DNA from 2 places in the Saccharothrix isguenensis genome. Region 2 is predicted to be linked to the other one. Evidence: riboswitches for the same ligand, from Rfam matches in the RefSeq annotation. Region 2 holds a riboswitch; the other holds the start of a gene.
The links. Region 2 has a riboswitch for glycine ahead of gcvP (aminomethyl-transferring glycine dehydrogenase). Riboswitches for the same ligand answer to the same signal wherever they lie in the genome.

Region 1: another riboswitch for glycine. It lies ahead of gcvH (glycine cleavage system protein GcvH); the one in region 2 lies ahead of gcvP (aminomethyl-transferring glycine dehydrogenase).

The regions. Positions count from the first base shown of each region.
Region 1 is NZ_CP193626.1:7,101,518-7,104,922, reverse strand. It holds gene ald (alanine dehydrogenase) at 1-835, opposite strand, end outside; glycine riboswitch at 1,029-1,124, shown strand; gene gcvH (glycine cleavage system protein GcvH) at 1,263-1,643, shown strand; gene ACRAKI_RS31835 (L-serine ammonia-lyase) at 1,646-3,010, shown strand; gene ACRAKI_RS31830 (GNAT family N-acetyltransferase) at 3,117-3,405, opposite strand, start outside.
Region 2 is NZ_CP193626.1:6,089,014-6,092,418, forward strand. It holds gene gcvP (aminomethyl-transferring glycine dehydrogenase) at 1-1,399, opposite strand, end outside; glycine riboswitch at 1,556-1,646, opposite strand; gene ACRAKI_RS26975 (MerR family transcriptional regulator) at 1,794-2,360, opposite strand; gene ACRAKI_RS26980 (bifunctional nuclease family protein) at 2,861-3,334, opposite strand.

The DNA of each region.
Region 1 (3,405 bases), 1.0 Mb from region 2:
GCGAGTCGGCGAAACAGCCGCCCTGGTCGATCGCGATGTCCACCAGCACCGAGCCGGGCTGCATCCGGGCCACCAGGTCGTTGGACACCAGCTTCGGCGCCTTCGCGCCGGGCACCAGCACCGCGCCGATCACCATGTCGGCCTCGCGGACGGCCTGCTCCACCGCGAAGCGGTTGGACGTGAGGGTGCGCAGCCGGCCCTGGTACAGCGCGTCGATGTGGCGCAGCCGGTCCACGTTCGTGTCCAGGATCTGCACGTCCGCACCCATGCCGACGGCGATCGCGGCGGCGTTCAGGCCCGCCACGCCACCGCCGATGACGACCACGCGCGCCGGGTGCACGCCGGGCACGCCGCCGGGCAGCACACCGCGCCCACCGGAGGGCTTCATCAACGCGAACGCGCCCACCTGCGGCGCGAGGCGGCCCGCGACCTCCGACATCGGGGCCAGCAGCGGCAACGCGCCGTTCGGCGCCTGCACGGTCTCGTAGGCGATCGCGGTCGTGCCGGAGTCCACCAGCGCCTGCGTCAACGGCCGGTCGGCGGCCAGGTGCAGGTACGTGAACAGGACCTGGCCCTTGCGCAGCCGCGGGTACTCCTCGGCGACGGGCTCCTTCACCTTGAGCACCAGGTCGCCCTCGGCCCACACGTCGTCCGCGGTGGCCAGGACCTTCGCGCCGGCGGCCAGGTACTCCTCGTCGGTGATGGCGGAGCCGAGGCCCGCGCCGGCCTCGACCACCACGTCGTGACCGCGCTGCGTCAGCTCATGGGCACCCGCCGGGGTCAGCGCGACGCGGTACTCGTGGTTCTTGATCTCGCGGGGAACGGCGATCCGCACGGTGGGCTCCTTCGGGCTTTGTTACACCAAAGGTCCGGTACCGGGGTTTCGGTGTCATCGTGCTGCCGGCACTAACGGCAGGGTTCCCAGTTGTGCTCCTCGAACAAACATGGCGGCGCGTTGACACCCGTCCGGGCGGGGCTTAGCGTGCGCACACCAACTGAACATCGGCCGCGGCGCGTTGTCGAGCGCCGGAACCCGCGCGGGAGAGACCTCGGTGTTCGTGCCGGGGCGCCGAAGGAGCAAGCCACCCCGCACACTCTCAGGCAGCGAGAACCGCACGGGTGAGGCAACTCTGGAAAGCGTGCTTCGGCGCGCACCCACGGTGCAAGCCGGGATCGGTTCGACGGTCGGCCGTCGTGACCCGGCGAAGCTCTCAGGTCCCAGGACAGAGTGGGGATCCGAACCTCACCCAGGGAGCGCTGCGATGACCTTTCCGGACAACCTGCTGTACACGCCCGAGCACGAATGGGTGGACTGGGCGCCGGGTACCCAGGACCCCGTGGCGATCGGCATCACCTCGTACGCGGCGGAGTCGCTGGGCGACATCGTGTTCGTGGAGCTGCCCGCACCGGGCACCCGCGTGAAGTCCGGCGACGTGTGCGGCGAGCTGGAGTCGACCAAGTCGGTGAGCGACCTGTACGCGCCGGTCAGCGGCGAGGTGGTGGAGGTCAACGCGGAGGCGGTGGCCGACCCGTCGTTGATCAACAACGACCCGTACGGCCGCGGTTGGCTGTTCAAGGTGGCCGTGGAGGACGCGACCGGGTTGCTGACCGCCGCGAAGTACGCGGAACTGACCGGGGACTGAGCATGGCCATCAGCGTGTTCGACCTGTTCTCGGTCGGGATCGGACCGTCCAGTTCGCACACCGTGGGTCCGATGCGGGCGGCGGCGATGTTCGCGGGCCGCTTGGGTCCGGTGCTGGCGTCGGTCGACCGGGTGCACGCGGAGCTGTTCGGGTCGCTCGGCGCGACCGGGCACGGGCACGGGAGCCCGAAGGCGGTGCTGCTCGGGTTGGAGGGGCACCGGCCGGAGGAGGTCGACCCGGCCGAGGCCGAGCGGCGGGTGGCGGAGATCCGTGCCACCGGGCGGCTGCGGTTGGGTGGTGAGCGGGAGATCGCGTTCAGCGAGAACACCGACCTGGTCATGCACCGGCGGAAGTCGCTGCCGTTGCACCCCAACGGCATGAGCTTCACCGCCCACTCGGGTGACGCCGTGGTCGACTCGGCGGTGTACTACTCGGTCGGCGGCGGGTTCGTCGTGGACGACACGGCCAGCGGGACGGACCGGATCAAGGCGGACGAGACGCCGCTCGCGCACCCGTTCCGGACCGGTGACGAGCTGCTGGCGCGGACCAGGGAGACCGGGTCGTCGATCTCCGAGGTGATGCTGGCGAACGAGACGTCGTGGCGGAGCGAGGCCGACGTCCGGTCCGGGCTGCTGCACATCTGGAACGTCATGCAGGAGTGCGTCGAGCGCGGGTGCAACGAGACCGGTGTGCTGCCGGGAGGTCTGAAGGTCCGGCGGCGCGCGGCGGAGATGCGGCAGTCGTTGGCGGCCGAGCAGTTCGCCACCGACCCGTTGCGGGTGATGGACTGGGTGACCCTGTTCGCTCTGGCGGTGAACGAGGAGAACGCCGCAGGCGGTCGCGTGGTGACCGCGCCGACCAACGGAGCGGCCGGGATCGTGCCGGCGGTGCTGCACTACTACACGCGGTTCGTGCCGGGCGCGTCCGACGACGGGGTGGTGCGGTTCCTGTTGACGGCGGGTGCGGTCGGCGTGCTGTTCAAGGAGAACGCGTCGATCTCGGGCGCCGAGGTCGGTTGTCAGGGTGAGGTCGGCTCGGCGTGCTCGATGGCGGCCGGTGGTCTGGCGGAAGTGCTCGGCGGCACGCCGGAGCAGGTCGAGAACGCGGCCGAGATCGCGATGGAGCACAACCTGGGGTTGACGTGCGACCCGATCGGCGGGTTGGTGCAGATCCCTTGCATCGAGCGGAACGCGCTGGCGGCGATCAAGGCGATCACGGCGGCGCGGATGGCGCTGCGCGGGGACGGGTCGCACTTCGTGTCCCTGGACAAGGTCATCAAGACCATGCGTGAGACGGGCAAGGACATGAAGAGCAAGTACAAGGAGACGGCACGCGGCGGCCTCGCCGTGAACGTCATCGAGTGCTGACGGCCGTGAGCCGCACCTGACGGGCTCCACCTCGTTGACGCGGGGTGGAGCCCGTTGCCGTTGGCGTGGACCGGGTCAGCGGTGGTGTGGCCGGACTCCTCGGTGGCTACGGCAGCAGGGGCACGTCGTCGCGGGCGCGCTGTGGTGGCGGGTTCAGCGGCAGGTGGAACCGGGTGTAGGTCTCGAACTCGGTGATGGGTCGGAAGCCGAGACGACCCAGCAGGGCGACGCTGCGGTGGTTGCCGTGGGTGACTCCGGCGAAGATGTCGGTGGCGCCGTGGAAGGTCCGGGCGTGCCGGACGATGGCCGTGCAGGCGGCGGTGGCGTAGCCGTGTCCCGTGGCGTCGTGGCTGAGCCAGTAGCCGAGGCCGTACCCGGGTGGGGCGGCGTGGGCG
Region 2 (3,405 bases):
GGATGCCGTCGGCGGTGTCGGCGTCCAGGCCGTCCACGTCGGCGACCGTCACGCCGAACGCCCGCCACACCAGTTCCAGGTGGGCGCGGGTGGTGGTCTCGTCGCACGCGATCGAGACCACGTCGGCGTCCACCTGCCACAGGTTCACGCCCAGCTCGCGCGCGGCGGAGACGACGTCGGCCGCACGGCCCTCGACGCGGGCCCGCACGGTGTCGAAGAACTCGCCGTGCACGACCTCGATCCCCGCCTCGACCAGGCCCGACGCCAGCACGGTCGCCATCCGGTGGGCGCGGGTCGCGATCGCCCTCAGCCCGTCCGGACCGTGGTACACCGCGTACATGGAGGCGATCACCGCGAGCAGGACCTGCGCGGTGCAGATGTTGCTGGTCGCCTTCTCCCGGCGGATGTGCTGCTCACGGGTCTGCAGCGCGAGGCGGTAGGCGAGGGAGCCGTCCGCGTCGACGGACACGCCGACGAGCCGGCCGGGCAGCTGCCGCTCCAGGCCCTGGCGCACGGCCATGTAACCGGCGTGGGGGCCGCCGAACCCGATCGGCACGCCGAACCGCTGGGTGGTGCCCACGACGACGTCCGCGCCGATCTCGCCGGGCGGGCGCAGCAGCGTCAGCGACAGCAGGTCGGCGACCACCACGGCCTGCGCGCCCGCCTTGTGGATCTCCGCGATCACGCCGGAGTGGTCGCGGACGACGCCGGACGCGCCGGGGTACGACAGCAGCACGCCGAAGTAGTCCCCGCCCAGGCCGAGCCCTTCCAGGCCCTGCGACAGGTCGGCGGTGACGATCTCGATGCCCAGCGGCTCGGCGCGGGTCTCGATGACGGCGAGGGTCTGCGGCAGCGTGTCGACGTCGACCACGAACTTCGCCGACTCCGCCCGGCCGGCGCGGCGGACCAGGGTCATCGCCTCGGCGGCGGCGGTGGACTCGTCCAGCATCGAGGCGTTGGCCAGCGGCAGACCGGTCAGGTCGCCGACCATGGTCTGGAAGTTGAGCAGCGCTTCGAGCCGGCCCTGCGAGATCTCCGGCTGGTAGGGCGTGTACGCGGTGTACCAGGCCGGGTTCTCCAGCACGTTGCGGCGGATCACCGGAGGGGTGGTGGTGCCGTAGTAGCCGAGGCCGATCATCTGCGTCATCGGCCGGTTGCGGGCGGCGAGGGCGCGCAGCTCGACCAGCGCCTCGGTCTCGGTGGCGGGCGACGGCAGGTCCAGCACGAGGTCGCGCTCGCGGATCGACGACGGCACGGCGCGCTGCGCCAGCTCCTCCAGCGACCCGACGCCGATGACGTCGAGGATGCGGGCCAACTCCACGGGCCGCGGGCCCACGTGCCGGTCGGCGAAGGGAGTGCCGTGCTCCAGAGCGGCCAGGGGAATGCGGTCCTGCGTCATGTGATGCGCCTCCAGGATGGGCTACGGACACACTTCTGCCGTTGCCCTCCCCCTCTGTCTCTGCCCGCTCACGGGCGCCTGAGAGCTTCACCCGACACGCGGGCTTGCACCGTCGGCGGGGTCGCCCGGAAGGGCCGACCCGCTTTCCAGAGGCGTCTCACCCGCGCGGTCTTTGCGCCTGAGAGGTTCCGGGGAGGATTTGCTCCTTCGGCGCCGAGACTGGCTCGGGCTCTCCCGCGCGGGTTGAAGCGACTACGAACGAGACGATACCTCGTGGTGGCGTCCGTGGTATCGCCGCGCGACCGGGATCTCAGCGGGCGTCTCACCAGGGCTTCGCGGCGGACGTCCTGGCGGGGTCCGCGGGGACGTCTTGGCGGGGTCCGCGGCGGGCGTCTCAGCCGATGGCGCGGGTGCGGCGACGGCGGGACAGCTCGTCGTCGGCCGCCTCCACGATCTCGGCGCCGTCCGCGCGCTCGGCGGGGAAGTCGTGGATCGTGCCGCTGATCTCCCGCATGGCGCCGCTCACCGCGATGCCGAACACGCCCTGGCCGCCTTGGAGCAGGTCCACCACCTCCTCCGGCGAGGTGCACTCGTAGACCGTGGTGCCGTCGCTGAACAGCGTGATCCGGGCCAGGTCCTGCACGCCGCGGCGGCGCAGGTGGTCGACCGCGACCCTGATGTTCTGCAGTGAGACACCGGTGTCCAGGAGCCGTTTGACGACCTTGAGCACCAGGATGTCCTTGAACGAGTAGAGCCGTTGGCTCCCCGAGCCGTGGGCGCTCCTTATCGTCGGGTTGACCAGCCCCGTGCGGGCCCAGTAGTCAAGCTGGCGGTAGGTGATTCCCGCGATCTGGCACGCGGCGGGGCCGCGGTACCCGACGAGTTCGTCCGGCAGCGAGGAGTCCGGGAACAGCTCGCCCTGTTCACCGGTTCCGGCCCGGATGGGCGCTTCCTCGACCACGCCTGCCTCCCCTCGGTCCGGTCACGACGACCGGCGACCAACGTGAAGCCGCCGCGGTGTCGAATCACACCGTGGCAATTCACCTGAGTTCGACGGTAAGACCGCCTAGGGGGCAGGTCAACGCGACGCGCGGGACGTGTCTGCCCTAAACCTCAGGTTGAGGGTGAGAGAGCCGCCCGGCGTAATCCATTCGAGTGACGTTTAGTGATCGTTTAGCCGGTGATCGTTGACGTTGTGTAACCCGATGGTGTTACACGGACGGATGACGCATGGTGCTGATCCACAACGCACCGCACACGGTTTCCCTGCGGTTGTCCCCCGCAAACACGGCTGTTTCGCGGTTGTCCACAGAGGTGGGCCGACGGGGCGACGTTGTCGCCCCCGCCTAAAAAGATCAAAGCAGGGATCCCCTGGGCGGGGACCCCTGCGGAAGCGTTGAAGCGTGCGTGGGCGAGGCGAGACCGTGCGGCGTGACCGTGCGGGCGTGGCCGCGCACGGCTTTACGTGTCGGCGCCGCGGAAGTCTTCCGGGGAGATGGAGTCGAGGAACTCGCGGAACTTCTCGACCTCGTCCTCCTGCTCGTCCGGGATGATCAGGCCCGCCTCGGCCAGCACCGACTCGTCGGCGTGGATCGGCACGCCGACCCGCAGCGCCAGCGCCACCGAGTCGCTGGGCCGGGCGGACACCCGGATGTCGCCGTCGAACACCAGCTCGGCGAAGTAGGTGCCTTCCTGCAGGTCGGTGATCCGGACTTGCTCCAGCTGCCGACCGAGGGCGCCGATGACGTCCTTGAGCAGGTCGTGCGTCAACGGCCGGGCGGGCCGGACGCCTTGCTGCTCCAACGCGATCGCCGTGGCCTCGACCGATCCGATCCAGATCGGCAGGTACCGTTCGCCCTCGGTTTCGCGCAGCAGCAGGATCGGCTGGTTGGCGGGCAGTTCCACCCGCACGCCGACGACGCGCATTTCGCTCATCGGGTCTCGCCTCCCTCAGCGCGCTGAAATTCTGGCGTCCCCGTTACCCACGAGGATCCCCCACGTACCCT